Frankia alni ACN14a: one gene and its partners. The protein of the gene in region 2 interacts with the protein of the main gene of each other region in a pairwise test. Links are inferred from orthologs where the notes say so. Each region holds a gene or a part of one and is shown on either strand. Other genes may lie near its edges.

What was found. The genes of interacting proteins can lie anywhere in the genome.
Region 1: the proteins of ftsZ (region 2) and FRAAL_RS08295 interact in binary tests that used the Escherichia coli proteins (3 or more experiments, as listed by UniProt). The link is inferred for Frankia alni ACN14a from one-to-one orthologs.
Region 3: the proteins of ftsZ (region 2) and rlmN interact in binary tests that used the Escherichia coli proteins (3 or more experiments, as listed by UniProt). The link is inferred for Frankia alni ACN14a from one-to-one orthologs.

What each region holds. Positions count from the first base shown.
Region 1 is NC_008278.1:2,076,007-2,080,667, reverse strand. The notes cover bases 1,207-3,990. They hold FRAAL_RS08295 (rod shape-determining protein), read right to left. Parts: upstream 3,223-3,990; coding sequence 2,191-3,222; downstream 1,207-2,190. Other genes in these bases: ndk (nucleoside-diphosphate kinase), read right to left, coding at 3,846-3,990; mreC (rod shape-determining protein MreC), read right to left, coding at 1,207-1,912. Also shown: mrdA (penicillin-binding protein 2), read right to left, coding at 1-371; rod shape-determining protein MreD, read right to left, coding at 368-910; more of mreC, read right to left, coding at 917-1,206; more of ndk, read right to left, coding at 3,991-4,259; FRAAL_RS08285 (folylpolyglutamate synthase/dihydrofolate synthase family protein), read right to left, coding at 4,364-4,661. UniProt on the Escherichia coli protein: Forms membrane-associated dynamic filaments that are essential for cell shape determination. Acts by regulating cell wall synthesis and cell elongation, and thus cell shape.
Region 2 is NC_008278.1:2,411,223-2,416,006, reverse strand. What follows is about bases 1,878-4,784. They hold ftsZ (cell division protein FtsZ), read right to left. Parts: upstream 4,135-4,784; coding sequence 2,620-4,134; downstream 1,878-2,619. Other genes in these bases: FRAAL_RS34740 (UDP-N-acetylmuramate--L-alanine ligase), read left to right, coding at 4,582-4,784; pgeF (peptidoglycan editing factor PgeF), read right to left, coding at 1,912-2,595; FRAAL_RS09625 (YggS family pyridoxal phosphate enzyme), read right to left, coding at 1,878-1,915. In the rest of the region: FRAAL_RS09640 (DivIVA domain-containing protein), read right to left, coding at 1-27; FRAAL_RS09635 (YggT family protein), read right to left, coding at 121-405; FRAAL_RS09630 (cell division protein SepF), read right to left, coding at 466-1,011; more of FRAAL_RS09625, read right to left, coding at 1,022-1,877. UniProt on the Escherichia coli protein: Essential cell division protein that forms a contractile ring structure (Z ring) at the future cell division site. The regulation of the ring assembly controls the timing and the location of cell division.
Region 3 is NC_008278.1:6,258,420-6,263,149, reverse strand. The notes cover bases 672-3,524. They hold rlmN (dual-specificity RNA methyltransferase RlmN), read left to right. Parts: upstream 672-1,390; coding sequence 1,391-2,659; downstream 2,660-3,524. Other genes in these bases: FRAAL_RS25160 (CE1 family esterase), read left to right, coding at 2,721-3,524; FRAAL_RS25170 (phosphatidate cytidylyltransferase), read left to right, coding at 672-1,206. In the rest of the region: frr (ribosome recycling factor), read left to right, coding at 1-147; more of FRAAL_RS25170, read left to right, coding at 289-671; more of FRAAL_RS25160, read left to right, coding at 3,525-3,992; dxr (1-deoxy-D-xylulose-5-phosphate reductoisomerase), read left to right, coding at 4,179-4,730.

The DNA of each region.
Region 1 (4,661 bases), 330 kb from region 2 along the record:
CAGCACGGCGGCTTCACCTGGGCGGTGCAGAACCTGATCCGCCTGGTCAGCTCGTCGGCCGGGGTGTTGATCACCCCGGCGAGCCGGGCGAGGACCGCCTTGCCGTGGTCGGCCTGCCGGTCCGTCGCGGACCGGTTCACCGAGATGACCAGCGAGGTGCGGTTGCGGACCAGGGGCTGGCCACGGTCGTCGAGGATCATCCCGCGGGTCGCGGGGGTCACCACCTCGCGCACCCGGTTCGTCTCGGCGACCTGGCGGTAGTGGTCCCCGTCGAGAACCTGCAGCACCCACAGCCGCGCACCCAGGGTCGCCAGCAGCGACAGGACCAGCACCCGCAGCAGCAGGACGCGGATGCGCATCCGATCGTTCATCGGCCGCCCCGCCGGGAGCGGCCGGACAACCGCCGGGAGCCCGCGGCCAGCAACGGGAACAGGAACGGGGTCAGCAGCACCGCGTAGACGCCGGCGGCCAGCGCGCGGACGACCGCCTCGCCGCCGGTCAGCGCCGCCTCACCAAAGATCGAGGTCGTCGCCGCGTAGCCCAGGGTGCCCGCCACGCAGGCTCCGGCGATCACCGCGAGGGGCACCGCCACCGACCGCTCCGCCGCATCCATCACCAGGCCGACAGCGTAACCGACCAGACACATAACGAGAGCAGACTGGCCGAGAACGTGACTTGACGCCAGATCGGCCAACACCCCGACCACAAACCCGCTGACCGCTCCGACCAGCGGACCCTCCAGCAGCGAGATCGCGGCCAGCAGGATGAGCACGAGGTCCAGCCGGCCGCCGGGCAGGCCCAACCGGGCGACGATCGAGACCTGCACGACGAGCGCGACCGACAGCAGCGCGACTGCGGCGACGAAGGTGCGGGCGCGCAGGGTGTCCGCGGAGCCGGCGATGTCCCACATGCCCAGTCAGCCCGCCCCGCCCTGGCCGGGCTGGATCGTCCCGGAGGTGGTCGAGCCGGGCCCGGTCGTGCCGGAGGTCGTCGTGCCGGAGGTCGTCGTGCCGGGACTGGCCGGGCCGGACGCGGGCGGCTGCGCGGCCGGCGGGGTCGGCACCGGCTGCGGCGCCAGCAGACGGTCACCCGGGTCCGTCGCCGGCCGGCCGACGACCACGCCGACGAGGTCGAGCGTCCCGACCGACACGTACGGCCTGACCTCCGCCGTCCGGGACAGGCCGCCGACGTCGGTGACCTTGGTGACGACGCCGATGGGCACGCCGGCGACGTAGTCCATGCTGCCGAAGGTCACCAGCCGGTCGCCCTTCTGCACCCGATAGGAGGCGTCGTACAGGGTGAAGGTCAGCGTGCTCGGCCCCTGGCCGCCGGCCACGGCGCCGAGCAGCTGAGTGCGTTCCAGGCGGGCGCCGACCCGGCTGCCCGGGTCGCAGGCGAGGCGGACCACGGCGGTGTGGGCCGTGGCCGAGGAGACGGTGCCGACGAGCCCGTCGGCGTTGAGGACGGTCTTGTCGACGTCGACGCCGTCGTCCCGGCCGGCGTTGATGGTGACGGTCCAGTCCGTGCCCGTCACGTCGCCGACCGCGATGACCTTGGCCGGCACGATCGAGTACCGGCCCTTGTCCGCGATCAGCCGCAGGTCGCCGAGCTGCTTGGACATCCGGCCGATCTCGGCGTTGTCGGCGAGCTGGCGGCGCAGCCCGGCGTTCTCCTGGGCCAGCCGGTCGGCACGGTCGTGGTAACGGTTCGGATGGCCCAGCGACGAGGCGGTCCGGCCGATCGGCCGGGTCACCGCGGTCACGCCGTCCTCGACGCCGCCGAGGACGGAGTGCACGACCCCGCGGGCTCCGCTGGCGGAGCGGCCGGTCTTGTAGTCGAGGGTGATCAGGGTGAAGGCGGCGATGAGCAAGGCGACGATCACCAGGCGGGATCGCCTCGTGTCACGCCCCACAGCAGCCTCCGAACAAGCTCTCAGGCCCCGCGCCGCCGCACGGCAGGCGCCGGGCGGCACGGGGCACCTGCCCGCTCACCGCGGGGCGGGCACGGCACCGGCCGGGTGGCGACGGGCCGGCGGCGCCGGCCGGAGCCGGCCGCCGCGCGCGGTCCGTCGCTGAGGTCGGACGATCCACATCGCCGCGACGTTCCCGGATCTGACACGAAACTCCCCACCGGTGGGGACGTCCTGGACAGCGCCCGCAGGGACGCGCCGGGGGGTGCGACCGCGGCCCGTTACCGCCGCGGCTCCGAGATCAGTACCTGCTGGAGCGCCTCGAACTCCTCGACGCACTTGCCCGAGCCCATGGCCACCGAGTGCAGCGGGTTCTCGGCGATGTGAATGGGCATGCCGGTCTCGTGCCGCAACCGCTCGTCGAGCCCGCGCAGCAGGGCACCGCCGCCGGTCAGGACGATGCCGCGGTCCATGATGTCGCCGGACAGCTCCGGCGGGCAGCGGTCCAGCGTCACCTTCACCGCGTCGATCACGGCGTTGACCGGCTCCTCGATCGCCTTGCGGATCTCCTCCGCGGTCACCACGATCGTCTTGGGCAGGCCGGTGACGAGGTCGCGCCCGCGGATCTCGGCGCTGGGCTCGTCGGGCACCTTGTGCGCCGAGCCGATCGCCATCTTGATCTCCTCGGCGGTGCGCTCGCCGAGCATCAACGAGTACTCCTTCTTCACATAGGAGATGATCGCGACGTCCAGCTCGTCGCCGGCGGTGCGGATCGACTGGCTGGTGACGATGCCCCCCAGCGAGATCACGGCGACCTCGGTCGTCCCGCCGCCGATGTCGACGACCATGTTGCCGGTCGGCTCGTGCACCGGCAGGCCCGCGCCGATGGCGGCGGCCATCGGCTCCTCGATGATGTACACCTTGCGGGCGCCGGCCTGGTAGCCGGCGTCCTTTACGGCCCGCTGCTCCACCCCGGTGATCCCCGACGGCACGCAGACGACCAGCCGCGGCTTGGCGAAATGGCGCCGCCGGTGCACCTTCTGGATGAAGTACCGCAGCATCCGCTCGGTGGTCTCGAAGTCGGCGATGACGCCGTCCTTCAGGGGGCGCACGGCCACGACGTTCCCCGGGGTTCGGCCGATCATCCGCTTGGCGTCCGTACCGACCGCGAGGATGCCGGAGGTCGTGGTGTTGATGGCGACCACGCTCGGCTCGTTGAGCACGATCCCGCGGCCGCGCACGTACACCAGGGTGTTGGCGGTACCGAGATCGACGGCCATGTCACGACCGAGGAACGACAGCGAACTGGACATCGTCGGGTACCGACCTTCCCGGGGGGATGCGGTCCTGGCCGCCTCCGGCGCGGCCGACGGCACGGCCAGCCAGGGAGCCGGAGAAGCGCGTGGAACACGTACAGGGTTCGTAGATCGGGCAGGACGACCCGGAGCGCCCCACGCGGAAACGACCGCGGCAACCAACCGTCACAGCCGGTCACTGCGACCCACCGGACACGCTCCGGGCAAGTACTTGAAGGGTAGACCGCCGGGCAGCCCCCCGCCGCCCCGGCCGGTCACGGGACGGCTCGTGTCACCCTTGGGTCAGACCGACCCAACGACCATCAACGGGTGACAGCCCCCCTACGCAACGCGTCTCAACGAGGCCCCGACGGACGGACGAAGACGCGATGCAGGCACGAAACAGCCGGCTGCGATCAGCAGAGTGCGTCCACAGCTGCGCGGACGAGGACTCCCGGGGGCCACGCGGCGCCGGGGAACTCACCCGAATCCGGTGAGCGCACGGCGTCGTCCGGTCCGCCCGGGACCACGCCGCGACCACTCACCCATCCGTGCCAGCGGGGATGGGTGCCCGTCCGTCCGCACCCGCCGAACGGACGAGGACGGACGAGGACGGACGAGGACGGACGAGCCGGCGCAGGTCAGCTCAGGCCGGGGAAGAACAGGTCGATCTCGCGCTTGGCGGACTCCGGCGAGTCGGAGCCGTGCACGAGGTTCTGGCCGATTTCCAGCGCGTAGTCGCCGCGCAGCGAGCCGGGGGCGGCCTTCACCGGGTCGGTGGCGCCGATCAGCCCACGCGACGCCTCGACGGCCCGCGGACCCTCGGCGACCAGCGCGACCAGCGGGCCGGAGACGATGAAGTCGACCAGCTCGCCGAAGAAGGGCTTGCTGGCGTGTTCGCCGTAGTGCGTCTCGGCGACGGAGCGCTCCAGCGTACGCAGCTCCAGGGCCACCAGGGTGAGCCCCTTGCGCTCCAGCCGGCCGACCACCTCACCGACGAGGCCACGGCTGACGCCATCGGGCTTGACCAGGATGAGGGTGCGCTCGGCGGACACGGTACTCCTTCTCGATCATCGACTTCGTCGTCCTCGACGGGCCCGCGGGCCCGGTGTCAACTTACAGGGTGCCCGCGCCATCACCATGGCCGAACCGGGCCACCTCAGGACCGCAGCAACGCCCGCGCCCGACCCACAACGGGGGCCGAACCCGTCACCAGCACCCCGGCTCCGCCGAGGTCGGCGTCCTCCTCGGCGAGCCGCACCGCGTCGTCGACCGCGTCGTCGAGCCGGGGGGCGACCTCGACCCGGTCGGCGCCGAACACACCCGTCGCCACGGCCGCGAGATCGTCGACGCCCAGCGCCGCCGCCGTCGCCCCGCTCGTGACGACCACGTGGGCGAGGACCGGCTCGAGCGCGGCCAGGATCCGGGCGGCGAGCGCCTCGTCGCCGTCGACGGCG
Region 2 (4,784 bases):
CTGTACGTCCTGTGGTGTCAGAGCCACGTCGCCTCCTCGTGCGGCATCGCCGCTCCCCGAAGAGAGGGCGGTCTGCGGGCAGTCTGCCGCGCCCGCGTTCGCGGTGTGCACACAACCCCGTCACAGGCTCTGGGCATAGCTTCGCAGCACCAAGATCACCAGGAAGAGCACCAGATACCCGAGGTCAAGCGATACGCTACCCACCCTCAACGGGGGCAGGATACGGCGGATGAGCCGCAACGGGGGGTCAGTCACCGTGTACACGGATTCGAAGATCAACAACAGTGGGCCGGTCGGACGGAACGATCGACCGAGGACGAGAACAAGGTCGGTGATCCACCGCGCTATCAGGAACAGGAAGTAGACCAGCAGCACCCATGAGATCAAGTCGCCTAGTGTGCTGATGGTGCTCTCTCCTGGAAACCTTGGGGATCCGGGGGGCGCGTCAGTGGTCCGCGCTCCCCGTCATGACTGGTTGTAGAACCCACCCTCACGGATGCGTCGCTTGTCCGTCTCGGTGACCTCGACGTTGTGCGGCGAGAGCAGGAAGACCTTGTTGGTCACCTTCTCGATGTCGCCACGCAGCCCGAAGATCAGCCCGGCGGCGAAGTCGACCAGCCGCTTGGCGTCGACGTCGTCCATGTCGGTGAGGTTCATGATAACGGGGGTGCCGTCCCTGAACTCCTCGCCGATCTGCCGCGCCTCATTGTAGCTACGTGGCTGAAGCGTCGTGATCCGGTAGGGGTGCGTCTCCTCGACGGGCATCACCCGCCGCATCGGCACAGGTCCGGCGGGGCGCAGTGGTTCGACCGGTGGACGTCGCGGCATGGCGACCGGCTCCTCCCGTGCGTCGATCCGACGGACCGTGCGGTCCATCGGGACCGGTTCGTGCATGGCACGCCGGTCGTCATGACCGACCGCACGACCGTCGTCGTAGTCGTCGTCGTCGAGATAGTCCTCGTCCTCCTCGGCCAGACCGAGGTAGACCATCGCCCTGCGCCCGAGCCCCATGGGCGCGACTCTAAGGGACACCCGGCCGTTCACCGAACAAAGCGGTCCCGATCCGAAGGTGTGTCGCGCCCTCGGCCACCGCGGCCTCGAGATCGCTCGACATGCCGGCGCTGATCACGGTGGCCTGAGGGTGGTCCACGACCAGCCGTTCGGCGACGGCACGCAGCCGCTCGAACGCGGGACGTGCTGGTTCACCACGGGGCGCAACCGCCATGACGCCGCGCAGTGTCAGTCCGGGCGCCTCGTCGACAAGATCAGCCAGCGCCGGAAGCTCCCCTGGATCGACGCCACCCCGGCCCGAATCGGCGACCACGGACCCCACCCGCCCCCGGGAATCACTCCGTGAGTCCAACGAGACCTGCAGGCAGATCGACAGCGGGCGGCCTCGTTCGACCGCGAGCCGGGACAGGACGCCGACCAGGGCCGATCGGTCCACCGACTGGACCCAGTCCGCCCAACGCAGGACGGATCGGGCCTTGTTGCGCTGAAGTTGGCCGACGAAGTGCCAGATGACGTTCGGTTCACCCGGCGCCGGGTCCGCCGCCGCACCCGGCGCCACGCCCGCCCCGGCGAGCCCGTCCCCGCCGCCCGCGGACGGGTCGCCGGAGACCTGGGCGAGCTCACGCGTGACCATAGTCACCTTCGGGCCGGCCTCCTGCTCGCGGTTCTCGGCGAACTGGCGCGCCCCGAGTGTGTGCAGCATCACGACATCCGCGGCCGGATAGGTCTTGCTCACAGCGATGAGGGTTAGCCCGGCCGGATCGCGCCCGGCCGTGCGGGCCGCGGTGGCGATCCGTTCCTCGATCACGCTGAGCCGGCGGGCCAGCTCCGCCCGGCGCGCCGGGTCGCCGCTTCCCGCCGCGGCCGGATCGACCCCGGCGGGCGGGTCCGGACGCGCGATCACGCGGCCGACCCGAGCCACGCCACCCCGGCGAACCGACCGGTACGACCGTCGCGGCGGTAGGAGTAGAGCTCCGGGTCCTCCGCGGTGCAGCGGGTGGCGACGGCGATGTCGGTCACACCCGCCGCGGTGAGCTGATGGTGGATGCCCGCCCGCAGGTCGATCGCGGCGGTCCCCCGCCGCGTCGCCGCCGCGCTACCCGGCACCCGCTGCTCGACCTCCCGGCGCAGCTCCGCCGGCACCTCGTAGCAGCCCGCACAGACGCACGGGCCGATGGTGACGGTGAGCCGATCCGCCGGGACACCGAGCCGGTCGAACGCCGCCAGCGTCGCGTCGATCACTCCGTCGGTCATGCCGGCCCGCCCGGCGTGCGCGACCCCCACCGCCGTCGGGGACTCGAACAGCACCGGCGCGCAGTCGGCGACCATCACCGCCAGCGCGAGGCCCGGCACGTCGGTCACGAGGGCGTCCGCCTCCGGCGGTGGGGCCGGCTCGCGCGCGACGACGACCCGCGTGCCGTGTACCTGGCGCATGTACTGCACCGGCATCCGCAGCCGCTCGGCCAGCCGGCGCCGGTTGGCGGCGACGGCATCCTCGGCGTCGCCGACATGATCACCGAGATTGAGCCCGCCGAACGGCGGCACGCTGACCCCGCCCGCGCGGGAGGTGACGAGAACCGGCATGGCCGGAAGTCTGCCCGGCGCGGGCTATTTGAGGAAGTCCGGCACGTCCAGCTCGTCGTCGTCGGCCACCGGCCGAACGGGGCGGCGCGGCGGCGGGTAGGTCGGTCGCGGCCCCGTCGCCCGTGGCGGGTCGACCCGGTGCGGCTGGGCGTAGCCGGGGTCGGCCGCCGGCTCCACGGGTTCCCGCACGGGCGGCGCGATGCGCGACTCCACCGTCGGGATCACCGTCGACTCGCCGGGCGAGACGCGCTCGTGGGCGGCCGGCGCCCCCGGCAGCGGCTCGGGATGGTAGTGCCCGACGTTCGCCTGGGCGATCGGTGACGGCGGCGTCTGCAGGTAGCTCGGCGTCGGCGGGGCCGGCTGGACCGGCGCGGGGGTGGGCGGCGGCGGGGGTGGCGGGGGCGGCGGCGCGGCCTGGGCCGCGCGGGCCGAGGCGCTCGGGATCGTCGGCAGGGGCGGCAGAATCGTCGTCGACGGCGCGGACGCCGGGGCCGGAGCCGGGGCCACGCTCCCGGTGCCGCCGCCGGCGGCCCCACCCTGGCCGGGGGGCCGCCGCGACTGCTGCACGTGGGACGGCCTGATCCGCCGGTCCTGCACCGTGTCGAACCCGGCGGCGATGACCGTCACCCGCACCTCGTCGCCGAGGGCGTCGTCGATCACCGCGCCAAAAATGATGTTCGCCTCGGGGTGGGCCGCGTCCGCGACGAGCTCCGCGGCCGCGTTGATCTCGAACAGACCGAGGTCCGAGCCGCCGGAGATGTTGAGCAGGACGCCCTGGGCGCCGTCCATGCTCGCCTCCAGCAGCGGGGAGGCGATCGCCTGTTCGGCGGCCACCGTGGCCCTGTCGTCGCCACGGGCCCGCCCGATACCCATCAACGCGCTGCCGGCGTGCGACATGACCGTCTTCACGTCGGCGAAGTCGAGGTTGATCAGACCGGGGGTGGTGATCAGGTCGGTGATGCCCTGGACACCGGAGAGCAGCACCTGGTCGGCGCTGCGGAAGGCGTCGAGCACGCTGATGTCGCGGTCGGTCATCGCCAGCAGGCGGTCGTTCGGGATGACGATGAGGGTGTCGACCTCGTTGCGCAGAGTGTCGATGCCCGTGTCCGCCTGGGTCGCGCGGCGCCTGCCCTCGAAGGTGAACGGCCGGGTCACGACACCGATGGTGAGCGCGCCGAGCGAACGGGCCACGTTCGCCACGACGGGGGCGCCACCCGTACCGGTGCCACCACCCTCACCAGCGGTGACGAAGACCATGTCGGCCCCCTTGAGGACCTCCTCGATCTCCTCCCGGTGGTCCTCGGCGGCCTGCCGGCCCACCTCGGGATCGGCCCCGGCGCCGAGGCCCCGGGTCAGCTCGCGGCCGACGTCGAGCTTCACGTCGGCGTCGCTCATGAGCAAGGCCTGGGCATCGGTGTTGATGGCGATGAACTCGACACCCTTGAGACCGACTTCGATCATCCGGTTGACGGCGTTGACGCCACCACCACCGATCCCGACGACCTTGATGACCGCGAGATAGTTCTGTGGGGCAGCCATGCGGTGTCGGTCCTCCAGCGGCGTCGGTGGTCGGACGGGGGGATACCCCGCCCCTGCGGCGCCGCGGGATGGCGGATTCACGCGGCGAGCGGGGGAAGCAGTCAGAGTCTCAACCTTCACCGTCAGCTAGACGGTTACAGTTATGTCAACTTCCGACTGTGGATCGGACAGTAGGCACGGCTACGTCGGTGGTCAAGGAAGCTGTCGGCGCGTCACGTCCCTTCCTGGCACGTCCGCTTCGTCACAGCCTTCCCCGCGCATCGCCTTCGGCGATGCGCGGAGGCCCCTGGCCCCCTGCGGCAGCCCTCTCCCGTCAGATCACCTTCGGCGACCCTCCTGGGATGGCAGACCTCGGCCTCGGCGATTCGCGGGGGTGCCCGGACGGTTCGCGGGGGCGCGATCAAGGGGGAGCGTGGCGGGGCGGGGGCGTGATGGTGTACTGCCTGCGTGACCCGTCAGCGCACCCAGCACGTCCATTTCCTCGGCATCGGCGGCTCCGGCCTGTCGCCGCTGGCCCAGATCCACCTCGCCGGTGGCGGGAAGGTCAGCGGCAGCGACGCGGAGGACTCCCCCCGCGTGGCGACCCTGCGCGCTCGCGGGGTGCCCGTCCGCGTCGGGCCCGCGCCGGCCGCGGAGAAGATCGCCGCCGA
Region 3 (4,730 bases), 3.8 Mb from region 2 along the record:
GGGATCGACCGCATCGTCCGGGACGGCGATGCCGGTGAGGACGAGGGCCGGCGGGCGGAGAAGGACCTCGACGAGGCGACCCACCGTTACGTCGGGCAGGTGGACGAGCTCCTCCGCCTCAAAGAAGCGGACCTGCTGTCGGTCTGACCATCGTCGCCCCCGGAGCCGGTTCGGCCCGCCCACCCCTCGATGCGAGCCAGATGATCGTGGCGGCGCGTGCAGGGCGACGGCGGGGCATGCGTGCCGGTTCTGTCCGCCTCTGTCGAGATAGTCGAGATACAGGCATTCATGACGGCAGTCGACGGCCGCGCCGTGGTTGACGGCGGGCCTTCCGGAAGCGCCGAAGCGACCGGGGCCGCTGCCGGCGGCGCCGGGCCCGCAGAGGTCCCACCGCGCCGTTCCCGCGCCGGCCGCAACCTGCCGGCCGCGATCGCGGTCGGCGTCCTGCTCGGCGCGATCATTCTCGTCCCGCTGTTCACCGTGCGGGCGGCGTTCGTCGGCGTCATCAGCGTCGCCGTCGCCCTGGGCACCTGGGAGGTGATCCGGGCGGTCTGGCTCACCGGAGTGCGGGTACCGCCCGTGCCGCTGGTCGCCGGGGCGCTCGCGATGCCGGCTGTGGCCTACGTCGAGGGGACGACCGGCCTGCTGCTGACGCTGGCCGCCACCGTCGGCGCCGGCGTCGCGGTGCGCGCCGTCGGGCCGGCCGAAGGGCTGGTCCGGGACGTGGGCGGCATCGCCTTCGTCGCCGGATACGTGGGGTTCCCGGCGGGGTTCGCGGCGTTGCTGACCGAACCATCCGACGGCAGCTGGCGGGTCCTCGCCTTCCTGGCCACCGTCGTGGCCAGTGACGTCGGCGGCTACACCGCGGGGGTCCTCTCCGGGGGGCGCCACAAGATGGCCCCGAGCGTGTCTCCCGGCAAGTCGTGGGAGGGGTTCGCGGGCTCCGCGGTGGGCTGCGTGCTGGTGGCGGGGATCCTGCTGGCCTGGCCGCTGGGAGCACACGCGTGGCAGGGGGTCCTGATCGGTCTCGCGACCGCCTGCACGGCGACGATCGGGGACCTGGGCGAGTCGCTGCTCAAGCGGGACATCGGCATCAAGGACATGAGCAACCTGCTGCCCGGGCACGGCGGCGTGATGGACCGGCTGGACTCGTTGCTGTGCACCGCCCCCGTCGCCTGGCTGCTGCTCACCGCCTTCCTCGACTGAGCAGCCGTCCGCCCGCGGGAGTCGACGCGGCGAGACCTGAGTGCCCTCCCGGTACGGGCCGGTGGCAGCGGCCAACATCCGCGGTGGTGGTGGCCTGGTCGGGGGCGCCGGGCGGTGCGCGCGGCCCGCGTGGGCGATCGCCGCATTCGTCTGGGCGGCGGCCTCCTGGCACACTGGAGCCGCGATGACTCCCATGACCGCCGAATCCGACTCCCCGGACGGCCCGGTGTCCGCCGGGACCGGCCGGCCGGTCCGCCTGTCTCTGACCCGGCGTGCCGCGCGACCCGCGCGACACCTGGCAGATCTGTCCAGGGACGAACGCCGCCAGGTCGCGGTCGCGTTGGGCCAGCCCGCCTTCCGCGCCGATCAGGTGTCGCGTCACTACTTCGCCCGGCTGGTCGACGCCGACGAGACCGACGCGATGACCGACCTGCCCGAGAACGCCCGCGGACCGCTCCTCGAGGCGCTGCTCCCGCGGCTGCTCGTGCCCGCCCGAACGCTGAGCTGCGACGACGGCCTGACCCGCAAGACGGCGTGGCGGACCGCGGACGGCGCGCTCCTCGAGTCCGTGATCATGAGATATCCCGATCGGGCGACGGTCTGCGTGTCCAGCCAGGCGGGCTGTGGCATGGGCTGCCCGTTCTGTGCCACCGGTCAGGGGGGGCTGACCCGCAACCTGTCGACGGCGGAGATCGTCGAACAGGTCGTGCACGCCGCTCGTGTGTTGCGCCGCCAGGAGCTGGCCGGCGGCCAGGGGCGCCTGTCCAACGTGGTCTTCATGGGCATGGGTGAGCCGCTGGCCAACTACACCGCGGTGACCGCTGCGCTGCGTCGTCTGATCGCGCCGTCGCCGGAGGGGCTGGGGCTGTCGGCGCGTGGGCTGACGGTCAGCACCGTCGGACTCGTGCCGGCGATGCGCCGGCTGGCGGGCGAGGGCCTGCCGGTGACCCTGGCGGTGTCGCTGCACGCCCCGGACGACGAGCTGCGCGACGAGCTGGTGCCGATCAACACGCGCTGGCCGGTCGCCGAGGTGCTTGCCGCCGCCTGGGAGTATGCCGAGGTCACCGGCCGGCGGGTGAGCATCGAGTACGCGCTGATCGACGGGGTCAACGACGACGTGGCCCGCGCCGACGCGCTCGCGACCCTGCTCGCCGGCCGCCTCGCGCATGTCAATCTCATTCCGCTGAACCCGACGGAAGGTTCGTCCTGGCAGGCCAGTGCGCCCGCCGGCCAGCGCGCGTTCGTCCGACGGCTGCGGGAGCGGGGGATCGCGACCACCGTGCGCGACACCCGTGGTCGGGAGATAGCGGCGGCCTGCGGTCAGCTCGCCGCCGAGCCCGCCGGACGTGCCAGACGCGTCGAGTCGGCGAGGCCCGTCGAGTCCGCGAGACCTGTCGGGGTCGCCGGCGCGGCGAGTGGCTCGCCTGCGCACGGCAGCCGTGTCCTACGGTAGTCCGGCGAGCCGTCGGCGCGGTTCTCTTCGGCATCGTGCGCGGACGGCGAACACGGTCTGGTTGCCGATCACGGCTGCGGTCGGCGTGCTCCTGCTCCTGCTGTGGTACGCCATCTCGCGGGATCCCGGCTCGGACCACGCCTCGGGGCCATCCTCCGCGATCGGTCCCGCCGGCGGGCGTGAGCCGCACGCGGCGGCGGCCTCGGCGTCGCCGACGCCCACCGTCCCCCCGCCGCCGCCCAGCGGGTGCGTCACCGGCAGGACCCTGCCGTCCGGGGTGAGTACCCGCACGCTGCGGGTCGGCGGCACCGACCGCACCTACGTGCTCGCCGTTCCCACCGCGGGCGCGCAGGTTCGGGCGCTGCCACTGATCCTCACCTTCCACGATCTCGGGCAGAGCACCGACGATCTGGAGGCTTACACCGGGCTCGCCGACCAGGCCACCAAGGCCGGCTTCGCGGTCGCGGCGCCGATCGGGGCCCAGGATCGGTGGAACTTTCCGCGTTCCGCCGCTGTCGGCCCCGACGACGTGCTGTTCGCGGGGACGCTGCTCAACGAGCTCACCGGTCGGATGTGCCTCGACGCGAAACGCATCTTCGCCGTGGGGTACGCCGACGGCGCGAACATGGTGCTCACCACGGCCTGTGCGTTGCCGGGCCGGTTCGCGGCGGCGGTCACGGTCGGCTCGAGCGTGCTGCCCGCCTCCTGCGCGGCGCCCACCACGAACCTGCTGGAGATCCACGGGACGGCCGACCAGATCGCGCCGCTCGACGGCGGCGGCGCCCCCCGTCCCGCACCGTTCGCCGGCGTGGTCGCCCAGTCGACGCCCGACCGGCTCGCCCGCTACGCCTCCGCGCTCCGGTGCAGCGGCGCCACCCAGGCCTCCCGGGACACCGCGGCCTGGCAGCGCACCGTGTGGACCGGCTGCCCGAGCGGGCACGACGTCGGGTTGCTGGCCATGCAGGGTGCCGGACACACCTGGCCCGGTGCGCAGGCACGTCCGGCGCTTGGACCGACCTCGGACGCCTTCAGCGCCACCGTCGTGGCACTGACCTATTTCGGCTACACCCCCACGTCCGGGGACGTCGGCGGCGGCGACGCGGGAACGGCGGGCTCGGGCGGGGTGCTCCGCCCGCCCGGACCGCTTGCCCCGAGCGGTCCGCCCGCCGCCTCGGCCACGCCGACCACGCCGGCGCCGCCGTCGTCGACGGCGAACGCATCGCCTTCGGCGAGTACCAGCCCGGGCGCCGGGACGGGCGGGTCGGGGACTCCCGTGCCGGCGGTGTCACCCTCGGCGACCGGGACCCCCTCGTCGGCGGCCTCGGACGGATGAGCCCCCCCGGTTGGGTGCGAGACCGGCGACCCCGCCGGGTCGAGGACGACCTGGCTCCGACGGGGAGAGGATGAGGTCACAAAAGGTAGTGGCCGTCAGACCCATTGCACATCTACGGGTGGCACCTGTCATGAACCGAACAGGGCGGCGCCGAGGCGTCGACGGGCCTGAGACAATGGAGGTGTGGTGGAGGCTTCGAACCTGCGTGAAGTTGTTCTGCTCGGGTCCACGGGCTCGATCGGAACCCAGGCCATAGACGTCGTACGCCGCAATCCACAGCGCTTCCGGGTGGTTGCGCTGATGGGCGGCGGGTCCCGGGTGGACCTGCTGGCAGCCCAGGCACTCGATCTCGGTGTCCAGGCGGTGGGCGTGGCGGCGGCATCGGCGGCCCAGGACCTGCAGCTCGCCTTCTTCGCGGAGGCGACACGGCGGGGCTACCGCCGGGGCGAGTTCGCCGTGCCGAAGATCCTGGCCGGGCCCGATGCGGCGAGCGAGATCGCCGAGTGGCCCTGTGACATTGTTCTCAACGGCATCACCGGGTCGGTCGGACTCGCGCCGACGCTCGCCGCGCTGGCCGCCGGCCGGACGGTGGCGCTGGCGAACAAGGAGTCGCTGGTCGCGGGGGGTCCCCTGGTCCTGGACGCGCTCGGCGGCGACCCGGACCGGCTCGTTCCGGTGGACTCCGAGCACTCGGCGTTGGCGCAGTGCCTGCGCGGCGGCCGTCGGGACGAGGTACGC